Linked DNA regions of Sulfuricurvum kujiense DSM 16994. The protein of the gene in region 1 binds, or shares a complex with, the protein of each later gene. Links are inferred from orthologs where the notes say so. Each region holds a gene or a part of one and is shown in the gene's direction. Other genes may lie near its edges.

The links.
Region 2: the proteins of fliM (region 1) and SULKU_RS07500 are in contact, whole or in part, in a crystal structure (PDB 4IGA), measured with the Thermotoga maritima proteins. The link is inferred for Sulfuricurvum kujiense DSM 16994 from one-to-one orthologs. Residues at the interface, in WP_004081085.1 of Thermotoga maritima: Asp3, Val4, Leu5, Gln7, Ile10, Asn11, Leu13, Ile14, Leu17, Met18; in WP_004081049.1 of Thermotoga maritima: Ala83, Gly85, Gln86, Gln87, Val90, Ile91, Ile94, Lys99, Asp100, Phe101, Ile102, Val103, Arg110.

Annotation. Positions count from the first base shown.
Region 1 is NC_014762.1:457,069-472,741, forward strand. The notes cover bases 4,215-7,213. They hold fliM (flagellar motor switch protein FliM), read left to right. Parts: upstream 4,215-5,166; coding sequence 5,167-6,261; downstream 6,262-7,213. Other genes in these bases: SULKU_RS02425 (hypothetical protein), read left to right, coding at 4,215-4,478; SULKU_RS02430 (RNA polymerase sigma factor FliA), read left to right, coding at 4,475-5,167; fliY (flagellar motor switch protein FliY), read left to right, coding at 6,254-7,120; SULKU_RS02445 (LOG family protein), read left to right, coding at 7,123-7,213. Also shown: SULKU_RS02400 (sensor domain-containing diguanylate cyclase), read left to right, coding at 1-883; aroQ (type II 3-dehydroquinate dehydratase), read left to right, coding at 961-1,437; folK (2-amino-4-hydroxy-6-hydroxymethyldihydropteridine diphosphokinase), read left to right, coding at 1,441-1,965; flagellar biosynthesis GTPase FlhF, read left to right, coding at 1,946-3,214; SULKU_RS02420 (P-loop NTPase), read left to right, coding at 3,211-4,083; more of SULKU_RS02425, read left to right, coding at 4,155-4,214; more of SULKU_RS02445, read left to right, coding at 7,214-7,911; tRNA 2-thiouridine(34) synthase MnmA, read left to right, coding at 7,911-8,930; SULKU_RS02455 (MFS transporter), read left to right, coding at 9,080-10,309; SULKU_RS02460 (carbonic anhydrase), read right to left, coding at 10,290-11,051; mtgA (monofunctional biosynthetic peptidoglycan transglycosylase), read right to left, coding at 11,096-11,959; SULKU_RS02470 (trimeric intracellular cation channel family protein), read right to left, coding at 11,961-12,587; SULKU_RS02475 (gamma carbonic anhydrase family protein), read right to left, coding at 12,580-13,116; SULKU_RS02480 (RNA degradosome polyphosphate kinase), read right to left, coding at 13,129-15,228; SULKU_RS02485 (tetratricopeptide repeat protein), read left to right, coding at 15,298-15,673. UniProt on the Bacillus subtilis protein: One of the proteins that forms a switch complex that is proposed to be located at the base of the basal body.
Region 2 is NC_014762.1:1,494,042-1,509,476, reverse strand. Bases 1-2,761 are described here. They hold SULKU_RS07500 (response regulator), read left to right. Parts: upstream 1-1,036; coding sequence 1,037-1,486; downstream 1,487-2,761. Other genes in these bases: SULKU_RS07495 (acetolactate synthase large subunit), read left to right, coding at 1,621-2,761; SULKU_RS07505 (chemotaxis protein CheX), read left to right, coding at 547-1,035; SULKU_RS07510 (ATP-binding protein), read left to right, coding at 1-557. In the rest of the region: more of SULKU_RS07495, read left to right, coding at 2,762-3,315; ilvN (acetolactate synthase small subunit), read left to right, coding at 3,312-3,788; lpxD (UDP-3-O-(3-hydroxymyristoyl)glucosamine N-acyltransferase), read left to right, coding at 3,794-4,741; SULKU_RS07480 (lysozyme family protein), read left to right, coding at 4,759-5,307; SULKU_RS07475 (hypothetical protein), read left to right, coding at 5,382-5,603; SULKU_RS07470 (pyridoxal phosphate-dependent aminotransferase), read right to left, coding at 5,644-6,810; SULKU_RS14420 (GGDEF domain-containing phosphodiesterase), read right to left, coding at 6,872-8,791; SULKU_RS07460 (hypothetical protein), read right to left, coding at 8,788-9,318; SULKU_RS07455 (TonB-dependent receptor plug domain-containing protein), read right to left, coding at 9,318-11,327; lolA (LolA-like outer membrane lipoprotein chaperone), read right to left, coding at 11,490-12,008; preprotein translocase subunit SecA, read left to right, coding at 12,127-14,694; SULKU_RS07440 (ABC transporter permease), read left to right, coding at 14,697-15,435. UniProt on the Bacillus subtilis protein: Involved in the transmission of sensory signals from the chemoreceptors to the flagellar motors.

The DNA of each region.
Region 1 (15,673 bases):
CCAATCCCAAATGAAAAAAATCTCTGAACTCAACAGCGAACTGCATAGAGATAAAATGATTATCGATGCCAATCTTTTGATTGTCAAAATGGATGAAGAGTGTAAAATCATTGAAGCGACGACAGCATTTTTGGATTTTTTCGGTTATCAGCCGGAAAGTGTAGTCGGAAACTACCTTCCTCGAATATTCGGGGAAGTTTCGGTTGATTTTGATACGATTCAGATTTGCGATGCGATCGCGCGCCATCAGAAATCTTCAGGCGAAGTCAAAGCAGTCCTGGCTTCGGGTGAAGAAGTGTGGTTCGACACCGTTGTAACCCCTTTGAATGATGATGAGAGCGATACATTGTCTTATACCGTCATTTTTCACGATATCAGCGATAAAAAAAGGATAGAACTCCTCTCTATAACCGATCCGTTGACAAAACTGTTTAATCGCCATAAGTTTAATGAAGTGTTTGAAAATATGGTTCTTCGGCGCCACTGGGATGAGCATCGGACCTTCGGTCTTATTATTGCCGATGTCGACCATTTTAAACGGGTGAACGATACATTCGGACATCAAAGCGGAGATAGGGTTTTGATTGAAGTTGCGCATATCTTTTCTCAGACGATACGGACGGGAGATATATTGGCACGCTGGGGCGGGGAAGAATTCGTATGTCTTTTGCCGGATGTCGATCGGGAAAAAGCGCTTTATGTCGCTGAAAAACTCCGGTTGGCGGTAGAACAGCTCCATTTTCCTGATGTGGGAACGGTCACCTCTTCCTTCGGCGTGACGATTTTTGCTTCGGGAGATACGCAGGAGAGCATGATGCACAGAGCGGATTTATCGCTGTACAAAGCGAAAGAAAACGGACGAAACCGAGTTGAATATCTTTAAGCGATCGTGAAATTTAGTTCCTTATAATATAGAACCCCTTATAATCTATACCTTAAAACAGAAATCAAGGTTTATCAATGAAAATAGTCGTCATCCAAGGGCCGAATCTCAACATGTTAAGGGTTCGGGAACAGCAAGTATACGGACCGATGCGTTTAGAACAAATCCATGCGCAGATGAAAGAGTTTGCAGCACAAAACGGTGTTGATATCGAGTTTTACCAAAGCAATCTGGAAGGTGAAATCGTAGACCGCATCCAGGAGTGCTACGGCGATGCGGACGGTATTATCATCAATCCGGCGGCGTATACTCACACTTCCATCGCCATTCGCGATGCAATCAGTGCCGTCAGTCTTCCGACGATCGAAGTTCATATCAGCAATATTTATCGCCGTGAAGAGTTCCGTCAAAAAAGCATGACGGCTCCGGTATGTACGTCGTCGATCATCGGTTTCGGTCCTTTCGGATACCATTTGGCAATGATGGGGATGTTGCAGATTCTCAGCGAAATCAATGCAATGCGTCAAGCCCAGCAAGGTACTGTTGAAGAGTAAGCGATGCCTTTACGCCGTGTTCTCGATGAGAAGCACTCTATTTCAATCGACCGTTATTTCCCCAAAACGCTTCAGGGGGGAGGCGGTTATCGTTACCGCGTCCTTCTAGGGGTTGGGGGAAATATCGGAGATGTCAAACGGCGGATGAACCATTTGTGGTTTTATATTCGTCGATTGAGTCTTATGAAGATCGTTCGAAGCGGCGTAATTCTCCGTAATCCCCCTTTCGGATATACGGAGCAACACGATTTTGAGAATACCGTTATCGAAATCGCGACATCACTGGAACCCAGAGCACTGTTACGGCTGATTTGGCGGATAGAAAAACGTTTTGGGCGGCGTCGCAGTTTTGCGAATGCGCCGAGGACGTTAGACTTGGATATACTATTCTTTGAGAAACGATCCATTCGGAGCAAAGAGTTGACAATTCCCCATCCTCATTGGAATGAGCGGATCAGTGTGACGATTCCGCTAGGAAGCTTGGCTCATAAGAGCACACGGAGACACTATGAAAATTTTGACATTTAGCGGTGCCACTCCTGCCGAAGCGCTCAAAAAAGCGCAGTTGGAGGTAGGCGAAGAAGCGATGTTGATCGAAACACGTGAAGTACAAAAGAAATCACTCGGGAAAAGTGCTTTGTACGAGATCGTTGTCGGCGTTGAAGAGAATGCCGCTCCTGCTCCAAAATCAAAGGCTCCGAGTGATGAGCCGTTTATGAAGCAGCGTCCGTTGGCACAAAAAAGCAGCGATGTCCTTTATAATATTTCCGCCGCCGCAAAACAGATATCCAAAATTGCTGAAGTGACGGAAGAAGAGCGCCCCTCCCGCCAAACTCCCGTTAGAGAGAGTGAAGATCTAAAACGGATTAAAGAGGAGATAGAAAAGCTCGGCGATAAAGTCAAACTGATCCAAAATATGTTTTGGTCGGAAAAATCACCCAAAACAACCGCGGCTATCCCCCCTGAATTTGCCGAGATTTACCGCCTTGCCCAGCAAAGCGGAATGGACCAGGAACATCTCGATGAGATCATGCACCTCACACTGGAGCATATGCCCTCTAAAATGAGAGAGAGCTCTGAAACCGTCAAGCGCTATTTTCAAGTGTTGATGCGTAAAATGATCCCCGTGCGTCTAGAGAGTGCTCCACGGCCGGGGAGCAAAAAAGTGATCATGCTTGTAGGCCCTACGGGAGTCGGAAAAACAACGTCGATTGCCAAACTGGCTGCACGTTTTTCGTATCTTTTGGAGAAAAAATACAAAGTAGGCCTTGTGGTTCTGGATACCTATCGTATCGGAGCGGTAGAACAGCTGATGCAATATGCCCGTATGATGAAACTCGGGATTGAGACGGTCGTGGACCCGCCGGAATTTTCGAGTGCTTTGAACGCATTGCGTTACAGTGATTATATTTTAATCGATACAATGGGATCGTCTCCGTACGATAAAGGGAAAATAGAAAAAATCTACGAATGTCTGCGAGACAACAATACAGATTATACGGTGGATGTCGTATTAGTGATGCCAAGCTCGATCAAGTACGATGATCTTAAAGCTACTTACGAAAATTTTGCTCCGCTCGGGATAGACACGATGATGTTTACAAAACTGGACGAAACCAGAGGTTTCGGAAATATTTTCTCCCTCGTGTACGAAACGAAAGTTCCGATCAGCTATTTTTCGGTCGGACAGGAAGTTCCTGAGGATTTGGTTGTAGCGACATCTGACTTTTTGGTGGATTGTTTGATGAACGGATTTAACAGAGGTGAGAGTGCATGAACCACCAAGCTTCCAAACTCGAAGCACTTGTAAATCAAAACCGAAACGCCACGGCTAAAAAAACCCGCTTTATTGCGATTACCAGCGGGAAGGGGGGAGTCGGGAAAAGTACGATCAGCTCGAACATGGCGTTTGTCATGGCAAAATACGGGCTGAAAGTAGGGATATTCGACGCCGATATCGGCCTTGCCAATCTCGATGTGATGTTTAACGTCAAAATCAAAAAAAATATTTTGCATGTCTTAAAAGGGGAAGCGACCGTCGAAGAGATTTTGGTTCCGATCGAGCCGAATTTGGTCCTGATCCCCGGTGAAAGCGGCGAAGAGATTTTTAAATACGCATCAGGGGGATTGTTCGAGCGGTTTATGGACCAGGCCAATGTTCTGGATGATCTGGATGTGATGATTATCGACACGGGTGCGGGAATCGGAGAACATATCCAGCTTTTTTTACGGGCGTGCGATGACGTCATTGTCGTGACGGTGCCCGATCCCGCAGCAATTACCGATGCGTATGCGACGATTAAGATTACTTCAAAGCTGCGTGATGAAATAAATGTTATCATGAACCAAGTCCGATCTATGAAAGAGGCCGAAGCATTATTTGAAAAAATCAATAAAGTAGCGCAGGCCAATATCGGCGGTGCTTTAAAATTGAGTTATTTAGGGCAGATCTCGAATGATCCGAAAATTTCTACGAGTGTTAAAAAAAGAGCCCTTTTTTCTCGTGATTTTCCGACCGCGACACCGACCAATGAAATCGAGGTAATAGTTAAGCGTATCGCGAAAAAACTGGAACGCAATGTGCTAGTAGATCCCAAAGAAAGCGGATTAGGTGGGCTGTTTAAGCGTCTGATGGAACATTTTTGATTCGCCGTACATTTACGGCAATGAGAAAGACTGCTTTTTTGGACAGACGGCTACGATAAGGATAAAAAGGGATGAGGGGTTCGAATTTTGTCTATTTTCTAACAATACAGGGGTTTTTTGTCGGTATTGTTTTTGGAATACTGCAATCGGATTCTGCTGAGAATTTTTTGGGATGGGTCATTTTGATTAGTCTCTTTTTTTACCTTTTCGCCCATTTGTGTGTCGGGTTCTTTTTCCAGTCATTGGGAGTCAAGGCGCATAGCTTTCCGAAAAAAGCGCATGAGCATAATCTCGATTTCTTTGTACGTGAAATCAATAAGCGCGAGCAGTTTATCGACGCTTTTTATACGCATAAATCAGAGTTGCTGGATGATCAGGGACGGGGGAAAGGATGAGCGGTACCAATGCCTATACGCAAGAGCTGAAACACCGTGAAGACCAATTGGCTATCCAGTTTCTTCCGGCCGTTAAAGCGATGTCGTTTCGCTTGAAAGAACGGCTTCCCAGTTCGGTCGATTATATGGATTTGTGCGCCATCGGAACGGAAGAGTTGGTGAAACTGGCACGCCGCTATGATGAGAGCCAAAACGATTCGTTTTGGGGCTATGCCAAAACACGTGTTTACGGAGCAATGCTCGATTACCTAAGATCACTCGATATGGTCAGCCGTTCCAGCCGCCGATTAATCAAAGAGATCGATCACGCGATTGAGGTCTATATGGCCGATCATGATGACGAACCCAGTGACAGTGAGCTTTCCGTTATTTTGGGAATCGAAGAAGATAAAGTGCGCGAAGCGCGTATCGCATCGGATATCTATACGGTCTTGCCGTTGGATGATCAGCTCGGGACCCCTGAAGAGGGGGGAATGTTGGAGCGGATGGAACATGAAGATCTGATCGAAGCGATTCAAGAGGTACTGATGACCTTTGAGGAGCGCGAACAGATTATTATCCAGCTCTATTATTTTGAAGAACTCACCCTCAAAGAGATCAGTGAGATCGTCAATATTACCGAATCGAGGATTTCACAAATTCACAAATCGGTCATTCGTCGAATTAAAGAAGCGGTAGGAGGGCAGTAATGGCAGATATATTATCCCAAGAAGAGATTGATGCCCTTTTAGACGTAGTTGACGACGAAGGTGACGGGTTATTAGAGACGACCGAAGAATCCCTTTATCCGCAGCGACAAATTACCCTTTACGATTTCAAACGTCCTAACCGTGTCTCGAAAGAGCAGCTTCGTGCTTTTAGAGGGATTCATGACAAGATGGCCCGCTCTATCGCATCGCAGATTTCGGCGATTATGCGCTCCATCGTTGAAATTCAGCTCCATTCGGTTGACCAGATGACGTACGGTGAGTTTTTGATGTCGCTCCCGAACCCGACCAGCTTTAACGTCTTTTCGATGAAACCGCTCGAAGGGAACGGTGTTTTGGAAATTAACCCCTCCATCGCCTTCCCGATGCTGGACCGTATTCTCGGCGGAAAAGGGGAGCCTTTTGAAGCGAATCGGGAGTTTTCCGATATCGAGCTCTCCTTGTTCGAGACGATTTTACGGGTTATGATGGGGACACTCAGAGAAGCGTGGGGTCCGGTTACCGATCTCTATCCTCAGGTCGAATCGAAAGAATCCAGCCCGAACGTCGTTCAGATCGTAGCCCAAAATGAGATCGTCGTTATGGTCGTTATGGAAATCATCATCGGACACAGTTCGGGGATGATGAATATCTGTTATCCGGTTATCGCGTTGGAACCGGTACTGCCGAAGTTGGCGAGCCGTGATTTGATGCTTAATGAAACCAGTTCGAAAAAAAGCCGTAATCAGGAACTTCAGGTTCTTCTCGGGGGGGCTCATGTCAATGTTGAAGTGAACCTTGGGGAAGCGGAATTGAGTTTGCATGAATTGTTGGAATTAGGTGAGGGCGATATAATTCGTCTCAATATTCCGGCAGATGATGTCGTCAATGTCAGTGTTGACGGAAAAGATCGTTTCGTCGGTCAGATGGGGCTGCGACGATTTAGAAAATCGATACAGATTACTTCATTGATCGATACGGAAAAAGATGCGGTCAAACGTGCGCTTAAAGAGTTTGAGATGAAACGAAAAGCCCGTATCAGCGGGGTAAAAGAGATGATACGCGGACCAATAGAAGAGGAGGATGAAGATGAGTGATTTTCCCGGAGTATTTGCAACTGAAGCTGTTGCCACGATAGAGGGATTGACGGGTCAGACTCCTACGATTACACTTAAGGAGGCGGAAGAAATTTCGATCATCTCCAATGTCATCCCCCCTATTGCACAAATTCATGTGAGTTTCAGCGGGGCGGCGGCAGGACGCGGTATCGTGATGATGCCTCCTCAGCTCGCGACAGCGCTCGGAGACATGATGCTCGGCGGTGATGGGGAAGCTCAGGATACGATGTCGGATGAGGATATGGATGCGGCAAAAGAGATCGTTTCCAATATCGTCGGGGCGATGAGCACCACATTGGCATCCCAAAAAGAGCTTCCGAAGTTTACGATTAAGCCCGAACGTGCGGAATTTATTCCCGAAAGCGGAGAAGTCAATCTTGACGGGTATGCGAAAATGTTCGTTTTCACCTTTGCGCTGGGGCATATCAATTCATTAATGATGCTGGCGATAGACTCAACGATCAATGAAGCATTGACGGGAGAAAAAGCGGCTCCTGCACCTGCGAGCAACAGCAGTAATATTTTTGATGCTCCTTCTTCTTCCGTACCGGCCGTTAAACTGGATGAAGGAGAGATGAAAAATATCGGTTTGATTATGGGGGTAAAGCTTCCGGTGCGGGTTCGGATCGGAAAGAAAAAAATGCTTCTCAAAGATGTCCTCAGCATGGATATCGGTTCGGTAATCGAGCTGAATCAGCTTGCCAATGATCCGCTTGACATTTTAGTGGATGATCATGTCATTGCACAGGGTGAAGTTGTTATCGTGGATGGAAATTTCGGTGTTCAAATCACCTCTATCGGAACCAAGCGAGATCGATTGAATAAATTAAAAGGATAAGAATGGCGCGTCGACATGGCAAAACAAAAGAGTACGAAAGCAGCCGCTATGTCAAAGATATCAAATCAGCGGATGTTTGGAGTGTTTTTAAAATAATTGCCGATTTTGTCCAGGGATTTGATGAATTAGGAGATTTAGGACCTTCAGTAACCATTTTCGGAAGTGCCCGTTTGGATGAAAATCATCCGTACTACACCCAAGCGATGACATTGGCAAATATGCTTGGAGAGAAGGGGTATAACGTTATTACCGGCGGAGGACCGGGGATTATGGAAGCGGCAAATCGCGGAGCGTATGAGGTCGAAACCGTAGAGTCGATAGGGCTTAATATCGAACTGGCTACCGAACAGCAACCCAACCCTTATATTACCAAAGGGCAGAGTTTTGACTACTTTTTTTCCCGAAAAGTAATGCTCGTTAAATACTCGATGGCGTATGTTATTTTTCCCGGAGGGTTCGGGACACTCGATGAAATGTTTGAAGCGTTGACTTTGATTCAAACCCGTAAAGTATGGGGCGTCCGTTTATTCGTCGTAGGGACGGAGTTTTATGCTCCGTTATTACAATTTATCGAAGATAAAATGTTGGCTGAGGGGATGATCGACGATAAAGACGTTCAACTTATCAATTTGACAGATGATTTGGACTTTGTTGTCCGAGAGATTGAAAAATCGCTTATATCTCAAATACATACAATGGAGAAAGAGGGGCTGACCGATACGAAGTATTATAAAGCGTTGACTTCCCATGTGGATGAAACACACTCTTATGCAGGACAAGGAAGCAGTTAGTGGGTAAAAAAGTACTGATCGGGATGAGCGGCGGGGTTGATTCGACCGTTTCGACATTGTTGCTCAAAGAACAAGGGTATGACGTGGAGGGAGTCTATATGAAACTTCACTCCAAGCCCGGCTATCATGAGATTCATCAGGCCCGCGCGCAGAGGGCGGCGGATTTTGCCGGAGTAAAACTCCATATCCTTGACCTTCAAGAAGAGTTTAACGCAAAAGTTTTTACTCCGTTTATCGAAACGTACAAAGAGGGAAAAACCCCGAATCCGTGTGCATTATGCAACCGTAACATCAAATTCGGCGCGATGGTTGCCTATGCGGATTCGATCGGTGCCGATTATGTGGCAACGGGACACTACATCCGGCATGACGGACAGTATCTTCTCCAGGCACACGATGATACGAAAGATCAAAGCTATTTTCTCTTCTACATCGATCCGGCACTGGTTCCGAGATTGCTGTTTCCGTTGGGAGAACGCCATAAAAGCGATATCAAAGCCTATGCCGCAGGAATAGAGGGGTTGGAGTCGTTTGCGTCGCAAAGCGAATCGAGCGAAATATGTTTTGTTGAAACAACCTACATGGATGTATTAAAGCCCTATGTTCCCGTCGATCAAGAGGGAGAAGTCCTTAACCTTGAAGGCAAAGTCGTCGGCAAACACAAAGGGTACATGCACTATACGATCGGAAAACGTAAAGGGTTCAGCGTCCACGGCGCACACGACCCCCATTTTGTCGTCGAGATCAAACCCGAAATAAATCAAATCGTCGTAGGGACACGTGAAGATTTGGAGTGCCATCGTGTCGAATTGGAACGGGTGAATATGTTTGATTCCCGCACCGAGTTCGAATGTGACGTAAAACTCCGCTATCGTACTACGGCCGTGCGCTGTAGTGTTAAAATCGACGGTGACCATGCAACGGTTGAGTTGCATGAACCGGTATTGGGCGTTGCCTCCGGACAGGCGGGTGTCTTTTACGATGGAGAAAAGTTACTCGGCGGCGGGTGGATCGTTTAGAATTTAAACAAAAGCCCTCTTACCACACCAAGAGCAAGGTCGCGTGCAGAAGTGCACGGGCGAACCGCCAGCGATTTGGTGAGAGGGCGATTTTCTTTTGTTTCTTTTCTTATGAAAAAGAAAAGAAAGAGAAGATACAAGGATAAAATATGACATCCAAAAAGAAAATTGTTGCAGCCGGGATCATCGGCAACGTCATAGAATACTACGATTTCGCCCTTATCGGTTTTTTGGCCGTGATGATGGGGAACCTCTTTTTCCCCTCGCATGACCCTTTCCTCTCCTTATTAGGTTCTTTCGGTGCCTTTGCCGCAGGGATGATTATGCGTCCGGTCGGCGCATTGATTTTCGGACACATCGGTGATCGTGTCAGTCGGCGTACGGCATTGATGAGCTCGCTTTTGATGATGGCGCTCCCTACCTTTCTTATCGGTTTTTTGCCGACGTATGCGCAAATCGGGATTTTGGCTCCGATCCTTTTGGTATTGCTTCGTATGATCCAGGGACTCTCCGTCGGAGGAGAATACGCCAGCTCCATCGTCTATTTGGTTGAGCAGTCCGCACCGGATCATCAGAATCTCTACGGCTCGTTTGTCTCCGTCGGAGCTAAAATCGGAATGGCGTTGGGATCGGGATTTTGCGGGGCCTTGTTGTGGTATATCGGTGGCGATGCGATGGGTGAATGGGGTTGGAGAATACCGTTTTGGGCGAGTATTATTATTGCGGCAGCGGGGCTTTACCTGCGACGTAATCTAACCGATGATTATAGACCGAGTGAAGACAAAACCGTTCCGATCGTTGCCATTTTACGCCATCATCGCCGTGAGTTTTGGCAGTTTTTGACCATTGCATCGGCAATATGGGTATTTTACTATACCGTCTTTATTTATCTTCCCATCTGGCTAGAGGGGAGCGCGGGACTCAGCAAAGCCGAAGCGGGGCAGATTAATACTCTCTCTATTGTTGTCGGTGTAGTATTTATCCCGTTGATGGCTATGGTTGCGGATGTCATAGGTTCGCTTCGTCTGATGCGCTTAACCTCTATAACCCTCGCGATAAGCGTTTATCCTCTCTTTTATTGGATGAGCATCGGAGGTTTTTGGGGTGCATTGGCGGGGACGATCGGACTGGTAATTTTGCTTTGTGCGTTTCAGGCTCCCATCTTTGCTTCGACGGTGAATGCCCTGCATTATCACGGCTATCGCGCATCGTTTACAGCGGTAATATTAGGGAGTGCCGCAGGGATAGTAGGCGGAATTACACCTGCTCTTATGACATCCATCACAGAGTATAGCGGCAACCCTTTCGCCCCCTCTTATCTTATTGCGGCCGCTTCGCTGATGGGGGGGTGGGGTATTCTTAGAAATGTACGGGCTTGAAGAGCGATTTCATTAAGGGATAGTCCATCATTTTCCCCGGATTGCTTTCTCCATTGATGTTGACGATTTTGAGGCGTCCGTAGCCGTTATTGAAATCATTGGCCAAATCATAGACAACACCGACGATGGTGAGTTTTCCGCTCTCCACATCCCCTTTAAACTCTTTTTGTGCGTAATACACCTGTTGATTGATATTGCTGACAACGGCGGCAAGCCATTTGGCTTCCTCCGTCCCCATCATTGATGTTTTTCGTACGGCTAGTGAGAGAGAATCGAGCTCTTTGATGATGTGCGGCCCCTCGGAAGAGTAATCGCCCAGAGCCGCCTTAATCGCTCCGCAGCGCGAATGTCCGACGATGATGAGCAGCGGGGTATTGAGATGGCGTACACCGTATTCGACGCTCCCCATGTTGGAGCTGAACTGATTGCCGATATTACGGATAATAAAAAGATCATTTTCAGCCGTTGCGTCGAGGGCAGCACTTTGAAAACGGGAATCCGAGCATCCGATGACCGTGGCACGCGGATGTTGTCCGTTTTTCAGTTTTTCAAAGAAAGCGGAGCCCTGATGATTGACGTAATAGTCGTTTTGGGAGATGACTTCGGCGAACATCTTTTGTGCTATTTCCTGCAGCTCTTGGGTATTGGGGGCGGCATGGGCTGAAGAAGCTTCTGCTGAATTGGCCAAAAGCAGCGAACTTGAGGTGAGGGCAAAAAATTTGAGAAAGGTCCGCTTATCCATTGTACACATCCTTTATCTCTAGATAAAAGCAGTGTACCACAAATTTAAAACGTTATAGACTCATTTTTTTCGGTACCGTTTGAAACCGGTACATCGATTTGCTCTTGGGGTGCCGTTTCTTCCGGGGCAGTTTGATCGAAAAGATCGGTGATACTTTGATTATTTTCTACAGCAGGGGATTCGCTTTCCCTCGGCGGTGTCATGACCTCTTTGAATTGAGGAATGACGATCCCTCTGCGTTTCATAATCTTGTAGATGATACGTGAACGGTTTTTGACGTACTTTTGGCTCCCTGTCGGATCGTATTTGATCGGATTGGGCAGGACCGCCGCCAGACGCGCCGCTTCTTGTCCCGTCAGGTTTTTGGCGCTTTTATGGTAATAATGGCGTGCCGCCGCTTCGATTCCGAATATACCGTCACCCCATTCAGCGACGTTGAGATAGATTTCCAAAATACGCCGTTTGGAGAGGGCATGTTCGATCCGCCAGGTGATGATCGCCTCTTTGATTTTGCGTACCGGATTTTTGCTCGGAGAGAGGTAGAGATTTTTAGAGAGCTGCTGGCTGATGGTGCTTCCTCCGGCGACGGAGCCTTTTTTGAGACTCCGCTCCAGCGCCTGCTCCATCCCTGTTACGTCAAATCCGTCGTGATTCCAAAACTTGTCGTCTTCTCCGATTAACACCGCTTTGATCACGTTCGGGGAAATTTGTGACATGGAGACCCATTTTTGGGTGATTTCCATGTCCCGGTTTTCATCGGCCCACTCGTTTTGGCGGTATTCCATAAATGCGGTCGGTATAGGACGGATATCTTTGAGATCATCAATGTTGGGATAGATGAAATAGCGTCCGATGTCGATAGCCCCCGCCAGGAGTAAAAGGAGAAGGATAGTTTTGAGTTTTTGCATATTAATGATCCGTATTTAGGGTAGGGAGATGCCACCCCTTGATATAGGCGGCGAGCCGCAGTGTGATGGCGATAAAGGCTACAATCGCAACGCTCAGTGTCGACAACCCGATCACTGCCGAAAATACAAGGAGCAAAATCGAGACGATCAGTGCGATGGAACCGTAAAAATCGCTTACGAGTACGGCAGGGACCTGATTGATGAGGATATCACGCAGAACCCCTCCTCCAATTGCGGTGAGGAAGCTTAGGATAATAACACCGAAAAAATTGAACCCTGCGTCAATCGCCAAAAGCGCTCCGGTGATACTGAATGCGACAAGACCGATCGTGTCGCTGATGACAAAAAGCCATTGTCGTTCAATCTGTTCCCGGTGGTAAAGACGAAAGGCGAAAGCGATGGCGATAGTGGTTAAGACGGTAATGGCAGGATAGTATTCGTTAAACGCAAACGGGGTTCGGTCCAAGATGACGTCACGGACTACTCCTCCGCCCAGTGCGGTAAGCGAAGCGGAGATAATTATGCCGAGGAGATCGAGGTTGCTGCGAACCCCTACAAGAAAACCGCTGAGTGCAAAGGCGATAATACCGAGAATGTCGGCAAAAACAACGAGATTAAATTCAGACATTGGGTGCGCGGTAGTTTTCTTTAAAACTGACGTAGCGCTTTGCGGAAGCATACAGCTCGGCAACCTCTTCATCGGTAAGCTCACGAACCACTTTTGCAGGGCTTCCCATGATTAAAGAGCGGGGAGGGAATACTTTGTTTTTAGTCACCAGCGCTCCCGCGCCGACGATCGATTCTTTCCCGATGACGGCACCGTCCAAGATTGTCGCACTCATTCCGATCAGACACGCATCTTCGATGGTGCAGCCGTGCAGCATGACGCGATGGCCGACGGTAACATCGTTGCCGATGATGGTAGGGTAACCGTCGCTCATATCGTCGCGCTTGTGATGGGTGACATGTACCATACTCAAATCCTGGATATTGCTGCGATCCCCGATCTTAATATAGTGGACGTCTCCGCGAACGACGCATCCGAACCAGATACTGACGTCTTCTCCCATTGATACCCGTCCGATGACATCGGCGGAGGGGGCGATCCAGACCCGCTCTTTCATATCCGGAGTATAGTGTAGATAATTAGCGATCATGGAAATCCTTGATTAACTCTCTTTGAATAGCCGTGCCGTAAGCTGCTGGACATAATTCGGAGTCTGTTTTTTGACCGAATTATACACTTTGTTGGTATGGGTTTCAGCGATTTTATGACTATCGATCAGATTGCCGGGCTCATGTTTCACTTTGACGTAGCTGCCGTCGTTTTGCAGTTCGTATGCGAGAATATTGTCCGATGTCTGAAGCTGTAAAATTTGAATCAGTTTGTTACTGATCTCTTCTCCTTGAATCGGCGTGAGCAACTCGATGCGTCGCAAAAGATTCCGCGGCATCCAGTCGGCACTCGAGATATAGGTTTGCGGCGTTGAGTGTTTGAAATAATAGATACGGGCGTGTTCGAGGTATTTTCCGATGAGCGAGATGACACGAATGTTTTCACTCACACCCGGAACCCCAGGACGAAGACAGCAGATTCCGCGAATAATGAGTTCGATTTTTACACCCGCCTGAGAGGCTTTATAGAGCGCTTTGATAATATCTTCATCGACTAGGGCGTTCATTTTGGCGATAATCACCCCCTCGCTTCCCATACGGGTTTCGTTTTGAATCAAGGAGAGGACTTTCGGTTTGATCTGCGTCGGAGCCATATAGAGTTCGTGAAGTTTCCCTTTTTTACTAAATCCCGTGAGGAAATGGAAAAAACGGGTCATATCGTGGGTGATCGTATCGTTGCTGGTCATGTAGCTGATATCGGTATAGATCGTTGCGGTAGAGGGGTTGTAGTTCCCCGTACCGATGTGGGCGTACTGTTTAAGCTTGCCGTCGACGCGACGGGTAATGAGTGCCGCTTTGGCATGTACTTTGAACCCGGCAATACCGTAGATAACGTGTGCCCCGGAGTTTTCGAGTGCTTTTGCCCAATGAAGATTGTTCTCTTCGTCAAAGCGTGCCCGCAGTTCAACCATAACGGTGACCTGTTTGCCCGATTCGGCAGCGTTGATCAGCGATTGCACGATCGGCGATTTGGAACCGGAGCGATAGAGTGTCATACGGATGGAGACGACCTCGGGATCTTTGGCCGCAATCTGAATCAAACGTACGACCGGTTCAAAGCTTTCAAACGGATGATAAAGGAGCAAATCTTGTTTATCCAACGTCGCATAGAGGCTCTCATCGGTGTCAAGCGGCGGAAGATTGCGCGGTTTGAAACTCGGAGTGGTCAAATGGGCAAAATCTTTGTTTCCGACCACCTGCCATAGGCTTCCGAGGTTGAGATAGGTTTGGAAACGGTAGATGTCATCTTTGTAAACATTGGCATGGCGGTTAAAGAAGTTCAAAAGATCATCATCCGCGTGGACACTGAGTTCAAGGCGTACCAATTCCCCTTTTTTACGAAGTTTTAGACCCTCTTCAAGAATCTCCATGAAATCGTCCGCTTCCTCTTCTTCGATCGCGATATCGGCATTGCGGGTGACGCGGAAAGCGGCGAATTTGATCAGCTCATAGCCCGGGAAAAGGTCTTGGATATGTTCGGCGACGATACTTCCGATCGGAATATAGATACGATTGTCGATTTCGACGAAGCGGGGAAGGACGCGCGGAATACGGATGAGGCCGTAACGCTCAATCGTCGCATCGTCTTTATCGCGGAGTTTGACGATTTGCCCGAACCCGAGATTATTGAGGTGGGGAAACGGATGGGTCGCATCGATGGCGATCGGAATAACGACCGGATAGATGTTTTCATGAAAATATTTGTCGAGGTATTTGCGCTGCTCGGGAGTGGCCTCTTTGTACGGCTTGAAAAAAATCCCCTCTTTTTCCAGCTCTTTCATAATCCCCTGCAGACAGTATTCGACCTCTTCTTGCTCTTTATGGAGATATTCGCGGATGCCGCGTAGTTGATGAAGCGGCGTAAATCGGTCCGCTCCGGAGACGTTGACACCGGCGCTGAAGAGTTTTTTCAATCCTGCGACACGGATCATGTAGAATTCATCCAAATTGGTTCCGTAAATCGCTAAAAATTTAAGCCGCTCAAATAAAGGGAGCGATTCATCCTGTGCCTGTCGCAAAACACGGGTATTAAATTGGAGCCATGACAGCTCGCGATTGATATAAAGTGCTGGGTCTTTGTAATTATTTGGCATGTTTTCTACTAGTTTTGGTTTTAAGTTAACGGGATTATATTATACTTATCGTTACAAAAAAGGAACTTGATGTCTATATTTCAAATTTTAATGTTTGCGGCGACCCTTTTTTTCGCCTATCAGATCTTTCGGCACGTTCAAAACCTGGACGATGCTCAGCCTCACAAAAAGGAATCTAATATCGTCGATACGGCTGTTTTCAGTGCTTCGGCTTTGGTTGAAGAGGCCGATAACGCTTATCAGCGCGGCGAGTTAGATCGTGCCAGAACCGCTCTTGAAGAGGCATCGCGTATCGAGAGCGAAAATCCTGAGATTTTAAATAAACTCGCATTTATCACTGCAAAAACGGGTGATCGGCTTAAAGCGATAGAACTGTATGAACAATCGTTGGAACTCGATGAAAACGATGACCTGACCCATAATGCCATCGCTTCGCTTTACCGTG
Region 2 (15,435 bases), 1.0 Mb from region 1 along the record:
CCTTGCCGAAATACGTCGAAATGATCAGTGAACGACTTGAAAAATCACTGAAACCGATGGATGTATCTGACACGACCAATATTTCAGTGGGTGAAGAGTTTAAACCGTTTGCAAAATCTTTGATACATGTTATTCGCAACAGTGTTGATCATGGGATTGAAACCCCTGAAGAGAGAGTGGAAAACGGTAAAGATGAATACGGTACGATCCTACTCTCCATTACCGATACGGAAGAATCCGTTGTGATAGAAATCAGTGATGACGGTCGAGGAATCAACAAAGAGAAACTCAAACAAAAAGCGCTTGAGAGGGGATGCAAAACTCTCTTGGAACTTGAAAATGATTCAGCCGTATTTGAACTGATGTTTGAAGATTTTCTATCGACAAAAGATGAAATCAGTGATCTCTCCGGCAGGGGGGTCGGATTGGCCTCGGTACGTTCGGAAGTTTTGAAACTCGGAGGGAGCTACAGTGTAGTATCCGAGCAGGGAAAAGGGTGCCGGTTTATATTTAGTATTCCCAAAAAATCACTCGTTAGGGATGAGGATGAAAAATAGTGAAATTCTAAAAGAGGTTCTTACCGCCATTGTATACCGTGCCGAGCTCTTCATGACTGATGAGATGAAGATAGAGGCAAAATTTGACGGAGAATTCCGTTCGATGGAAAAAATAGAATTGAAAAAATACACGACGACGATCGGAATCGGCGGCAGTATCAATCTTTTATTTTATGTCTCCTACAACGAATTGCTGCTTGAAAAATTGACCCGGGCATTTTCATACGGAAAGATTCATGAATCTGAATTAGCGGAATTACGCGAGAGTGCAGCCGGTGAGATCGCCAATATGATTTTAGGACATGCCGTGAATGACTTTCCCAATCGGGGCAAGGGGGTGACGATTACCCCTCCGGTAACGGTTGAAGATGCAAAATCAATCTTAAAAACGAACGGAAACGGCATTATGACCGCAGTATTTTCGACACCCTACGGAAATATGGAATTTAATGTCATCGGATTAATTAAAGGAGAATGAAATGCTTAATATTCTGGTGGTAGATGATTCATTAATCATGAGACGTAACATTATCAAAATGATTGAATCATTGGGACATAAAGTAGTCGGAGAAGCAAAAGACGGTCAGGAAGCGGTCGAAGTTTATCGAAAGCTTAAACCCGATTTGGTAACGATGGACATTACAATGCCAAGGATGGACGGCTTAGGTGCCGTAAAAGAGTTAAAAAAAATCGATAAGAATGCCAAAATTATTATGGTCACGTCCCACGGTCAGGAAGAGATGGTCATTGATGCTATTCGATCCGGTGCAAGCGGTTATCTTTTAAAGCCGGTAAAGATTAATAAATTGTCTGATTCGATTCAGAAAATTTTTCCCTCAATGATTGATCAAACGGTATCGGAGCAAAAGGAGACGACCTTGTTGGAGAGCGAAGAAATTTTGTTGCCTGAAATTGAGGATCTCGCTTAAAAAGGGGCGACCTCTTCGCGAATTTAACGTAATTTATAGCTACAGTCTTTTATAATCCCCTAATTTTTTAATTTTGTTGCTATTTTTTTCGAATAGGGCGATAAAAATTATATTTTTTAAAATAAGGAGACGACATGCAAATCAGCGGTGCACAGATGGTTATCGAAGCACTCATCGCCGAGGAAGTCGAAGTCGTATTCGGTTACCCGGGCGGGGCGATCATGAACGTCTATGATGAGATATACAAACAGCGCTCATTTCAACATATTTTGACCCGTCACGAACAAGCGGCGGTCCATGCGGCAGAGGGGTATGCCAAAGCTACCGGAAAAGTCGGTGTCGCAATGATTACTTCAGGTCCGGGATTTACCAATGGTGTGACCGGAATGGCCGATGCCTATATGGACTCGATCCCTCTCGTTGTTATCAGCGGCCAGGTACCGATGTCGCTCATCGGTACCGATGCGTTTCAGGAGATCGATGCCGTCGGTATCAGCCGCCCGTGTACGAAACACAATTATCTCGTGACCGATGCGGCTGATTTGCCTCGTGTCCTTAAAGAGGCATTTTATATTGCCCGTACAGGGCGTCCGGGACCGGTTCACGTCGATATTCCGAAAGATGTAACGGCACAGATTGCGACATTCGATTATTCCAAAGAGGTTGAGCTCGAGACCTACAAGCCGACGACCAAAGGGAATGCCCGACAAATCAAAAAAGCGATCGAAGCGATCGCGAGTGCGAAACGTCCTCTTTTGTATCTTGGAGGGGGAATTATCAACGCCAATGCGGCAGAACTGGTGCGTGAATTTTCAAAAATGACCCAGATTCCTGCCGTTGAGACGTTTATGGCACGCGGAACCCTTCGATATGATGACCCGTTGCTTATTTCAATGCTCGGGATGCATGGTTCATACGCCGCCAATATGGCGATGAGCGAGACCGATTTGGTTATCGGTTTAGGTGCACGGTTTGATGATCGTGTTACCGGAAAACTTTCCGAATTTGCGAAAAATGCCCAGATCATCCATGTTGATATCGACCCCGCAAGTGTTTCGAAATTGGTTCATGCCCATTTCCCGATTGTCGGTGATGTCAAAAACGTATTGGAACAGATGATTCCGTTGGCAAAAGAGCAGATCGATCCGGCCCGTTATGCGTCGTGGCACAATACGATTGCCAATTTCAATAAGCTTCATCCGCTCTCTTATACGGAAGAGGGTGATCGACTTAAGCCGCAGTGGGTCGTTGAACGTATCGGGCAGCTTTTGGGCGATGATGCCAATATCTCGACCGATGTCGGACAGCATCAAATGTGGACGGCTCAGTTTTATCCGTTTACCCGTCCCCGTCAATGGGTAAGTTCCGGAGGTCTTGGGACAATGGGATTCGGATTCCCGGCGGCAATGGGTGTTAAGCGTGCCGATATGGAACGTGTCAGTATCAATATTACGGGTGACGGCTCCATATTAATGAATATCCAAGAGCTGATGACGGCGGTAGAGTATGAACTTCCCGTCATAAATGTTATTTTGAATAATAACTTTTTGGGGATGGTACGGCAGTGGCAGACCCTGTTTTACGATAAACGCCACTCGTCAACCGATCTTTCGATACAGCCCGATTTTGTAAAATTGGTTGAAGCCTTCGGCGGAGTCGGATACCGTGTTACAACCAAAGAAGAGTTTGATGCCGCACTTAAAGATGCGGTCGAAAAAAATGTAGTTGCGATCATCGATGTTGTCGTCAATCGGTTTGAAAACGTTCTGCCGATGGTTCCGGCGGGCGGGTCGCTCTTTAATATGATGTTAGAGTACAAGGAGAAATGATGGAACAAACAGAACGTCGTGTTATTTCCGTTATTGTAATGAATGAAGCCAGTGTACTCTCACGCATTGCAGGGTTGTTTTCGGGACGAGGGTACAATATTGAATCGTTGACGGTGGCTCCGATTCCCGAGTCTAAATATTCGCGTATTACAATTGTTACGGCAGGTTCGGTACGTGTGGTCGAACAGATCACTAAACAGCTGCACAAACTGATTCCGGTATTGAAAGTCTATGAACATGCCGATTTGGTTGAAACCGAGATGGCGTTGGTCAAAATCCCTATGAGTGAATCATTAGGTGATATTGAAGCACTTACCCATGCCTATAACGGACGGATTGTGAATGTCGGAAGCGATACGATGATTGTCATGGTTGCGGATGAGCCTATGAGAGTCAACCATTTTCTCGAAGCGATCAAGCGTTTTCATCCCAAAGAGATCGTCCGAAGCGGTTCTGTCGCTTTAGAGAGATAAAGCAGATGAAACTTTTTGAAATAGCGGCATTGCTGGGGTGTTCAGGAGTCGAAGATTCCATAGAAATCACCGGAATGAATACTCTTCGAGAAGCGTCAGCGGGAGAAATCTCTTTTCTCTCCGACAGTAAATATGAAAAAGAACTTGAGAACACTCAAGCTTCTGCCGTAATTCTCCCCTCATCTAAAGCGCATCTTCTTCCCAAGGGAGTTATTGCTCTGCCGTCGGATGAGCCGTATATGTCGGTTGCCCTTTTATCCAAACATTTTTCAAAACCGATACGCAGCAGTGAAGTCCCTCCCGTAATAGGCGAGGGGAGTGTAGTTTATCCGAGCGCCCATATCGAAAACGGGGCATCTATCGGGTCGAATTGCACCATTATGAGCGGTGTTTATGTCGGTGCCGACGCCGTGATCGGAGATGACGTTATCCTCTACCCCAATGTGTGCATTTACCGCGATTGCCGCATCGGGAACCGTGTGATGATTCATGCGGGATCGGTGATCGGAAGCGACGGATTCGGGTATGCCCATACAAAAATGGGTGAGCATGTCAAACTCTATCAGAACGGGAATGTAGTCATAGAGGATGATGTCGAGATCGGTGCCAACACAACAGTCGACTGCGCCGTATTCGGCTCAACGATTATTAAGCAGGGTTCGAAGATAGACAATCTTGTCCAAATCGGCCATAACTGCATTATCGGCGAACACTCCATTTTAGTCTCTCAAACCGGTCTGGCCGGTTCAACGACTTTGGGGCGCAATGTGGTGATGGGGGGGCAAAGCGCTACGGCAGGGCACCTGAGCATCGCACCGTTCACCACCATGGCGGCACGCTCAGGTGTTACTAAAAGTATCACAAATAAGGGTGTGTATAGCGGCTTTCCGTTGATGGAACATAAAATGTGGCTGAAAATGCAGGCAAAATTGGCTAAAATGTTGGAATCTTAAGGTAAAGGGGACAAAGGATGCGTTTATCAATCGTAGGTTTGGTCATAGCAACGTCATTATTGCGTGCGGACAGTGTACCTACGAGTGATATTCGGATGCCGGATATTGTCCTCGATGCGATCAAGCATTGCGAGTGTCTTCAAGAGGGAGGTAGATGCAATCCTCACGTCATACGCATCAATGCGGATGATGAAGCGCAGCGTGCGCTCAATGCCGGTTTTGCGGTGACAGGACATATCATTAAATGCGGTTCAACGGAACAATGCACGCTTCAAGCCCAGGCGTTGATTGACGGCGGCATTACCAACCTTGATCTAGGGCCTTACCAAATCAACTATAAATACCATCCCAATCCGATGCTGCAGGAATATTTTGAAGATACGACCGCCCGCGAACAGGCTAACGGTATTTTGACGAAACTCGTCAAAAGCTTCGGATATTCATGGGAAACGCTGGGACGCTATCACCATTTCAGCGCAACGGACCGGACCCGTAACGAGCGTTACTATCGAAAAATGTACGCTTTTATTTATGGCAATAATGCCAATGCTCAAGGTTCAAATTAATTCTTTTTCTTTTAAGATTGCTTTAGCCAAAATCGGCTACACTCTTTCCTATACACATTTAGTTAGGAGAGATTATGAGTTCTGCTGTAACCATCATTAAAGAAATTCCATTAGACGGTACGAAAAAAGGTGTCATTTCTATCAGTAAAGTAGATGAGCCATACGGTGCCGGAAGTGACAGCGTAGCCAGTATCGGTATTTCATTGGCGGGGGACTCAAAAAATCCTGAGTGGAAAGTTCACCTTCCGATGGGGAATATCGATGCGGTTGTAGAGGCGTTGAAAAGTATCAAATAAGCAGGCCATTCCCGAGCTTTTCGGGAATGAAAAAGTAGATTTATTTTTTTGTGGCTACAAAAGCGGCGATACGTTTGATCCCTTCGCGGATACTGTCGATATCGGTCGCGAAACTGAATCGGAAATACCCCTCAGAACCGAATCCCACACCCGGTACTACCGCAATCCCTTGATCTTCAAGCAACTCTTTACAAAACTGCATGGAATCGTTACTGACCTCTTTGATGTTGACAAACAGATAGAAAGCACCGGCAGGTGATAGAACCGACAATCCGTCAATTTCATTAAACAATTTGACCGCTTCGTCGCGGCGGGCTTTGAACTGAACGCGCATCGCTTCGATATCCGCATCGGCTTCACCGTTAAGGCCTACGATTGCCGCCTTTTGAGTGATAGAGTTGATATTCGAGGTACTTTGGCTTTGGAGCTTTTTAGTAGCCTGGATGATTTCGGTATTGGCTGCTGCCATATACCCGAAACGCCATCCCGTCATCGCTACCGATTTAGAAAGACCGTTGATGGTGATAGTACGTTGGTACATATCGTCACTCACCGCTGCAGCTGATGTAAATTCACCGTCATAGATGAGTTTTTCGTACATTTCATCGCTGGCTACGATAACATTAGTCCCCTCTAATACTTTTCCTAAGGCAGTCAGCTCCTCGCGTGAATAGACCGCACCGGTCGGATTTGAGGGAGAAGTAAGGATAAGCATTTTCGTCTTTGGAGTCAATGCCGCCTTGAGCTGCTCAGGGGTGATTTTGAATCCGCTTTCATCGTCGGTCATAATCTCGACAACGCTTCCTCCGCAATACATTACAAGCTCCGGGTAGGTAACCCAATACGGAGCCGGGATGATTACTTCATCACCCGCTTGAATCGTACAGGCAAAGAGGTTGTAAAGCGAATGTTTCGCCCCGTTGTTGGCGATGATTTGGTTTGGTTTGTAGTCCAATCCGTTATCACGTTTGAGTTTAAGTGCGATAGCTGCTTTGAGTTCAGGGATACCGTCAACGGCGGTGTATTTGGTAAAACCGTCATTGATTGCTTTGATGGCAGCATCTTTTATCACTTGAGGAGTGTCAAAATCAGGCTCACCTGCGGAAAAGCTGAGGATATTTTTCCCTTGTGCTTTGAGTTCTTGCGCTAACGTAGAGATAGCAATGGTAATCGATTCGGAGAGTATATTGACGCGATCGGTTAACATGGATCAGCCCTTGTAAAAAATTTGCGAATTGTACCATGGTTAGGATTAAAAATCACATTAGTTACTTATCAAAAAAGAGCGGTTTCCCTGTATGAAATCCCTGCGCGTAATTGATACCCAATTCAGTCACCTTCTGAAGAATCTCTTCCGAAGCTACGAACTCGGCAACGGTGTCAATCCCGATTCGGTGGGCAAAGTCGATAATAGCTTCAACAACGATGCGGGTACGAGGATTTTCATTAATCGATTTGATCAACGTACCGTCAATTTTCAGGATATCGACATTGAGTTTAAGAATATTTTCGAAATTGGAATAACCTGTTCCGAAATCATCAACCGCAAATTTTGCCCCCAGATTTTTCATTTTAGCAATAAACGAGGCGACTTCCTCAAAGTTCTCAATCCCCTCAGATTCCAGAATTTCAAATATAACCCGATTCGCTGTACCGGTTTGGCGGAGAATATTTTCAATGGTTGTCAGCGTTTTAGCATCTAACATATCGCTACTGGAGAGATTGATTGAAAATTGTTCGTCACGATCGGCAAAAAGATGGCATGCTTGGTATACAACTTCTTGGGTAATGTGGTGATACAGCTTTGTTTTCTGCGCAATCGGTAAAAAATCATACGGCGGGATTAGGGAACCGTCTTCGTTTTGAATACGTACCAATGTTTCATATTTTTCAATTTTCCCGGTAATACACGAGACAATCGGTTGATATTGACAGACAATACGATGTTCGACCAATGCCTGACGAATTTGAGCCGACATTGCAATATTGGTTTGATACTGCTGCTCGATTCCCTCTGAGGGGTCATAGATACAAGAAGGGCGTTTAATACTTCGCGCTTTATTTAGTGCGACATCGGCATGAATGAGGGGCTTATCGCTGTCAATGGCAATACCGACTGTTGCACGAACATGGACGGTTTCGTCCGCAATCATAAATAGCTTTTCACTGAGCAAGGAGAGGAGTATTTCAATGTCATGTTGAAACTCGACATTCGAACTCCCTTCTTTTAGACGAAACGCAAATTCGTCTCCGCCGATTCGGTAGGGGTTCAGTTTCATTTCGCTGAGCCAATGGGCGATTTGGGTTAAAAGCCAATCACCCGCGTCAATTCCGAAAAAGTCATTGATCTCTTTAAAATCATCAATATTCAATATTGCTACCGTATTGATTGGATTTTTAAGGAGATCTTCTTGCAGTTTGATTCGATTCGGGAGGGAAGTGAGAGTGTCGTAATACAAATGATGGGTTGCTTTATGCGTTTGTTCCGTAATCTTCATCTCAAGATTTTTATTTATCGTTTCAATCTCATCCGAGTATTGGAGCACGCTCTCTTGCATCGCCTCGAATGCATGGGTAATTTGGGTAAACTCACGCTGAGTATAGGGGAAGTCAAAGGTTATTTTTTCTCCGGGTTTAAAATTCCGTACTTTATGAGCGATCAATGTAATGGGATGCAAAAGACGGTTGACCCAAATCATCATCAGCCATAGGACGCTAAATACGCTGATGGTTATCCAGCCGTATAAAATGTAAAAACGCTTCATCGTTTTGGTGAACTCTTCGCCTGAATAGGTAAGGGTGATCGAGCCGATCGGTTTAAGGGTAGAGGGTTCCATCAAATTTTCGGTGATATCAATCGTCTGATACGATCGTGAAAGATCATGCTGATGATAGTTCAGAAAAACGGTCCCTTTTAAATCGGTAATTTTTAACGCGATGACTTCATTGCGTTGGGTAATGGCAGATAGTTTATTTCCGAAATCATTGATTCCCAAAAAAAGAGAAAGGGATACGGCGGGATTAACCGCATCAATAAGCAAATAGGCTTTTTCTTTTTGGGAGTTCAGTGTTAGATCCCGAACAATCCAAAATGTGATTAACGTAACCGTGAGGAAAAGGATGAATGTCCCCATGACAAGTGTTACAAAAAGTTTAGTGGATAAGCGGGCATTTTTAAAAAAGTTCATTCAATGAGTCTCGCAATCTGATATAAAGTGCCGTCGAAATGAAATTTACCCTCTTTGAGGGTTTTTTTGTTGATGTAGATGACCGTAGAGCGTTCAAATGCGATAGAACCCAATATGCCTGATTCCAAATCTGCCACATCATAGGAAAAAGTCGGAATAGAGTTCTCTATTCCCCATTCAGCTACTTGTTTTAGGGACTTGGAACTGCATTTTTGAATCATGTACACGAAGGCTATGTCTTTTCGTTCCGTTACTTCGTTGACGGAAAGTGCGATGGCGCTAAAAGGGATATTGGAAACTCTTTCGTGATGAACCCGATTGATTCCCTCCGCAATAAACTGGGCGTCAGATTTTCGATTTAAATCGTATACTACGGCAAATATCACTTTGGATGAATCTGTTTTGGATTTCAGCCGGGTGTCGAGTGCCATGATTTTAGGAAGCATACGGATATGGCCGTTTACTATAAAAGATTCATGTGCCGATGCAATGAAAAATCCGAAGAGAAAAAACAAAATTATCCGCATTAGAACTTCCATCCTGTTCTAATCCAAAAAGTTCTTCCTTCAATCGGGTAATCATCAGGATAGGTTCCGGGAGGAGATATGTAGCGGTAGATGGCATTGTTGGCATTTTTCAATGCAGCTTGCAGGTAAAATCCGTCAAAACTCTCCCAACCTAAAATCAAATCATAGGAAGCGAATGATTCCATCGAATTTTTGCGTACATCGTTCGGGCGACGTTCTTTTGCACTGCTGTAGCGTCCTACGATTCCTCCTGTCATTTGAGGGGTAAACGTATAGGAAAGCCCCCCCTTAAGCAAATGGGATGAAGCATATGGAAGATAGTCGGTTGTTTCGCTCCCTTTAAACGTTTCCCCTCTGATGTAGCTGTAGGAGAGAAATGTTGTGTCATTTTCTCCGATACTTCCTCGAAATTCGGTCTCAAATCCCATGATATTGCGTTTGCCGATATTTTGGTACATCTTATTGGTTGTATTCGGAGTGATTTGCCCTTTATTTTTCAGATAAAACAGATTAAGACCCAATGTCGTATCTATCGACGGTTTGTAGAGGTATTGTGTTTCATAGGAGACGACATGTTCAGACTCCAAATCGGGATTACCGACCTGAGTCGGATGATTTTGGGTATAGAGCTCGCGAAAGGAGGGCAGTCTGAAACTGTTGCCCACCATGAATTTCAGGATGTGTTGGCGGTACGGCTGAAAAACCAAGGCCGCTCGGACATACGGTTCGAAATTCAAATTTGACGCTTTGGTTCCTCCAGCATTAAGTGAAAGGGCAAGTATGTCACTAATGTCAATGGTATCGCTAAGGTAAAACTCATCGGTATGGCGGCATGCCGATCCCATATCAATAAACGGCGCGGTGTCGGTATAATCGACGAGAGTCGTTCCTCCGGTTTTATTCGTCGTGACGGTGTGCATATCAATAATGTCTTCATACTTTTGGCCATAGCCGAGAGTGATTTTATGATTTTCGACGCCGGTATAGGTTGCGGAAATATTGGCATACAACATTCGTGCATTAAAATTCCAATCTTCCCAAAAACCGTTTGGAAAACTAAGGACTCCGTACGTTCCGGGAGGAAGCAGTCGGGAATCTTCTTCCCATCCGTCTTCCATCATTCCAGCCTTTGCGTTTAAAGTCAAATCATCGGAAATCTTGTGTGAAAATCCCCCCTCAACATACCATGATGGGAATGATTGGGTACCGTTCATATTCGGCAATGCGCTCAAATTACCAAAGGCGCTTCCGGTCGTAAAATGGTTAATACGTCCTTTAAGATAGAAATCATTATAAAAATAAGAGAGGCCGAAACCGATTTGATGGCTGTTGAGAGGCGCATAGCCCGTATTGTGATATTTATCCGTCACGGTGATAGGAGAACGGGCATCGTTGCTTTGATAAAACAAGTCGCTGGAGACTCTCCAATCCGATGCGCGGTGCGTATACCAAAATCCTGCCTGTTTAGCCAAATCGCTGCCGAAACTTCCGAATACAACACCGTTTTGCAGCTTATCTTCGTCTTTTGCATAGGTGATAACATTGATAGTCCCTGAGTATCCGTTGACTCCCTCGATAAAACTTCCGGCCCCACGGACGACTTCAATGCGCTCTATCAGCTCGATTGGAAAATCGAGGTAAGCGGTATAGGTATCAGCCGAACGGTCATTGACCACAACCCCGTCGATAGCCAGTTTTGTCTGTCCGTAGGAGAGGGGATTGGAACCGCGGATGACAGGGGTACGGTTGTTGTTCGTATTACCCATCATATCGATACCGGGAAGCAGCATCAAGGCATCTTTCAAGGTGTGAACACCGAAAAGGGTAAGATCTTTTTGCTCCCATACCGATAAAATAAAAGGCTGATAATCGATATTCTGATTGGTTTGTGTCGCCAACTGTTCCGTATAGCTTATGTCTTCAGTAAGGGTAGTCTCAGGAGGTAATTCAGACCCGTATACAGCCAGGGGGATAAAGGAATACAAAACGACTAATGACGAAAATCTCAAAACTACCCCTGCTTGGACGGTTATTTCTTAAATACTCTTGGACGGTTATTTCTTAAATACTATCATAAAAACACTATATTACATTCAAAATTATATATAAATGGGACTAAATAGACTGCAATCTGTATACATACGAAAAAACCCTGATCTTTATTGTTAAAATTAGCGGTCTTTTATTATGTCGAATCCCTCGGGAATGATTGGTTTATATCGGTTTGCCTCTATCGCTTTGTTTTGTACCGGATTGGTGAACTGGATTGTTACACGGTTGTCATAGCTGTCTTTGTAGGCGATAGAGAGCAGCTGGGTATTTTTAAACTGAACCGTATAGGTTTGACCTTTTACCGTTGCACTGTATTGATCGTCATTAACTTTCTTCGCTTTTTGGATGATTTGCAAAAAATCGATCTCATCATCCAGCGTACGCATCGTTACCTGCTCTATTTGCGGTTCGATCACAGTAATTTTGGAACCGTTTACGTAGACGCTCTTTTGAATCGGTTTTTGGTATACCCAGAGGGCATTTTGGGGTTTGCTTGCCCAAAGTTCACCGGAGTAAACGATTTTTTTGTTGCTGTCATCGATAATGGTCTGAATAAATTTGGAGTTAAACGAACTCATCTCTTTCGGTGAAGCAAAGAGGGTAAGGGAAAGGAGAACCAAGAGGGGTAAAAAACGCACACAAAATCCTTGAATAAAGTAATTGTGCTATTGTACCCAATGCTCATTTACCAAAACCATAGATTTCGTATGCTAAAATCACCAACTTTTTCAATACTGTTCATAATGAAGGCTTTTAATGCTCCAATCGCTAGTCGGAAAAATCTTCGGTACCAAAAACGATCGAGAAGTCAAAAAATATCGTCAAAACGTCGCGGCAATCAATGCCCGAGAACCCCATTTCAGCGCCATGAGCGACGAAGCGTTGCAGCAGGCTTTCCATGCTCTTAAAGAGTCGGTACAAAACAATGTTAAAACACTTGATGAGGTTTTAGTCGATTCATTCGCTATTACCCGTGAAGCGAGTAAACGTGTTCTCGGTATGCGTCACTTTGACGTTCAGCTTATCGGCGGTATGGTTTTACATGAGGGGAGAATCGCCGAGATGAAAACGGGTGAGGGGAAAACCCTTGTCGCAACCTTGGCGGTTGTTCTCAATGCAATGAACGGCAAAGGGGTTCATGTCGTGACGGTCAACGATTATCTGGCATCCCGTGACGGTACGCAGATGTCGGCACTGTATGCCTTTTTGGGATATTCTACGGGGATATTGGTCGAAGAGGGGTATAACCCTGCTAATAAACGTGATCAGTACGCATGCGATATTACTTACGGCACGAACAACGAATTCGGATTTGATTATTTGCGTGACAATATGACCTATTCGCGTGATCACATGGTTCAGCGCGGACATGCGTACGTTATCGTCGATGAGGTCGACTCGATTTTGATCGATGAAGCACGGACACCGCTTATCATCTCCGGACCGACCAACCGTACCTTAGAGAACTATACCCGCGCCGATGCGGTTGCCAAAGCGATGGTAAGAGATGAACATTTCACGGTGGATGAAAAAGATCGTCTTATCCTCATCACCGAAGAGGGGATAGGACGTGCGGAAGAACTTTTCGGTGTCGACAATCTCTACAGTATCGAAAACTCTGCTCTTTCACATCACCTTGACCAGGCGTTGAAAGCAAACTACATTTTCGAAATCGACGTAGACTATGTTATCCAAGACGGCCAAATCGTTATCGTCGACGAGTTTACGGGACGCCTCTCTGAAGGGCGACGTTATTCCGAAGGGCTCCATCAGGCATTGGAAGCTAAAGAGGGGGTCATCATCAAAGAAGAGACCCAAACACTGGCCGATATCACCTACCAAAACTATTTCCGCATGTACGCAAAAATCGGCGGTATGACCGGTACGGCACAGACCGAAGCGACCGAGTTTGCACAAATCTACAATCTCGACGTTATCTCGATCCCGACCAATGTTCCCGTTATCCGTCAAGACTTGAACGACTTGATCTATAAAACGGAAGGGGAGAAATTTGATGCCGTTATCGCCAAAGTCAAAGAGCTTCATGCCAAAGGTCAGCCGATTTTGATCGGTACCGCTTCGATCGAGAAATCCGAAAAACTGCATGAATTGATCAAAAAAGAAAAAATCCCTCACACCGTTTTGAATGCGAAAAACCATACGCAAGAGTCTGAGATCATCAAAAATGCAGGTGAAAAAGGGGCGGTAACCATCGCAACCAACATGGCAGGTCGCGGGGTAGACATTAAAGTCAGCGATGAGATCAAAGCTCTCGGCGGTCTCTATATTCTCGGAACTGAGCGCCACGAAAATCGCCGTATCGACAATCAGCTTCGCGGCCGTTCAGGGCGTCAGGGCGATCCGGGAACGAGCCAGTTTTATCTCTCATTGGAGGATAACCTTCTCCGTATCTTCGGTTCGGACAAAATCAAGTCGATCATGGAGCGTCTGGGTGTTGAAGACGGTGAATATATCGAATCGGCGATGGTAACCCGTGCAGTAGAAAAAGCGCAGAAAAAAGTCGAAAGCATGCATTTCGAAGGGCGTAAAAGTATCGTTGAATATGATGACGTCGCGAATGAACAGCGCAAAATCGTCTATAAATTCCGCGGTGAACTGCTCGATCCGTCGTATAACGTAGCCGATAAAATCGATCTAATCCGCAGTGAATACGTCAACCGTACGTTGGCGTTCTGCGGTATCTTTGAGGGGATTGCCGAAGAGGAGATCGATTTGGAACGTCTGGCAATGACGTTGAAAGAGGAGATGAACGCCGATATCGATGTTTCACTCTTCGGCGATAAATCGTTCGACTCGATTCAAGGTACATTGCTAAATGTATTAAAATCTCAATATGACGAAAAAATGTCGGTTGTGGATGAAAAACTTCGAAGCGAAATCGAGCGGGAGATTTACCTCAAAACCCTCGATACCGCATGGCGTGAACACTTGTACCAAATGGACAGCATGAAAACGGGGATCCGACTTCGCGCCTACAACCAAAAAGATCCGTTGGTCGAGTATAAAAAAGAGAGTTATAACCTTTTCAGCGAATTGGTCGAGACGATCAAATACGATACGATTAAAACCCTCCATGTTATCCGATTTAAAGTAGAGAGCGCCGAAGAAGAGGCTGAAGCGTTTGCCCGTCAAATGGAACTGGAGAAAAAACAGGAAGCATTTCGAATGTCTCTCAATCATCAAGAGCACGAAAATGACGATAAAAAAATTTCCCGAAACGACGATTGCCCGTGCGGAAGCGGTCTCAAATACAAAAACTGCTGCGGTAAATCAGGACCTAAAAAAGGGGTATTTGCCTCTTGAATATCGTCTCTTACCTCGTCAAACGATTTTTGCGCTTTGACAAAGAGCAGCCCTTTATCTTCCTCTCCGCACTCCTCGCATTCTCCGGAATTGCGCTGGGCGTGATGGTTCTTATCATCGCTATGGCACTTATGAACGGTTTTGACAACGAGTTTAAAAAGAAACTTACCGTGATGAACTATCCCATGACGATTCAGCCAAAATTTTATGCGACATGCGACACGGCTTTGCTCGAACAGCTGCGTCAGAAATTTCCCGATCTCTCGTTTAGTCCGTATGTCACCTCTGCCGTTCTCTCCAGAAGCGGCGATCAAATGGAGGGGGGGTATCTTTTCGGTGTCGATTTTGCTCAGGAAGCCAAAGTCAACCGCATAGTTGCCGAAGGGCTGAGAGGGGGGATACCTAAAAACTTTGAAGTGATGGTCGGCAAATCGCTCAAAGAGGAGTTTCAACTCGATTCTGGGGAGAAACTGACTTATATATTCACTCAGATGGAGCCGGGCGGTTTGGCCTTGACTCCGAAGATCAAGCGCTTCAACGTCGTGAGCACATTTAACTCCGGACTGAGTGCCTATGACAAGGGGTTCTCCTATACCTCTCTGAGTGCGTTACAGCGTATTTTGGGGATCCCTGAAAACCTCTATGACGGGATTCACGTCCATTCCGCCAATCCCGAAGCCGATATTGGCCGTGTCGCTGCCGCATTGCCCGATACGGTATCGATTCGCGGATGGTGGGAAG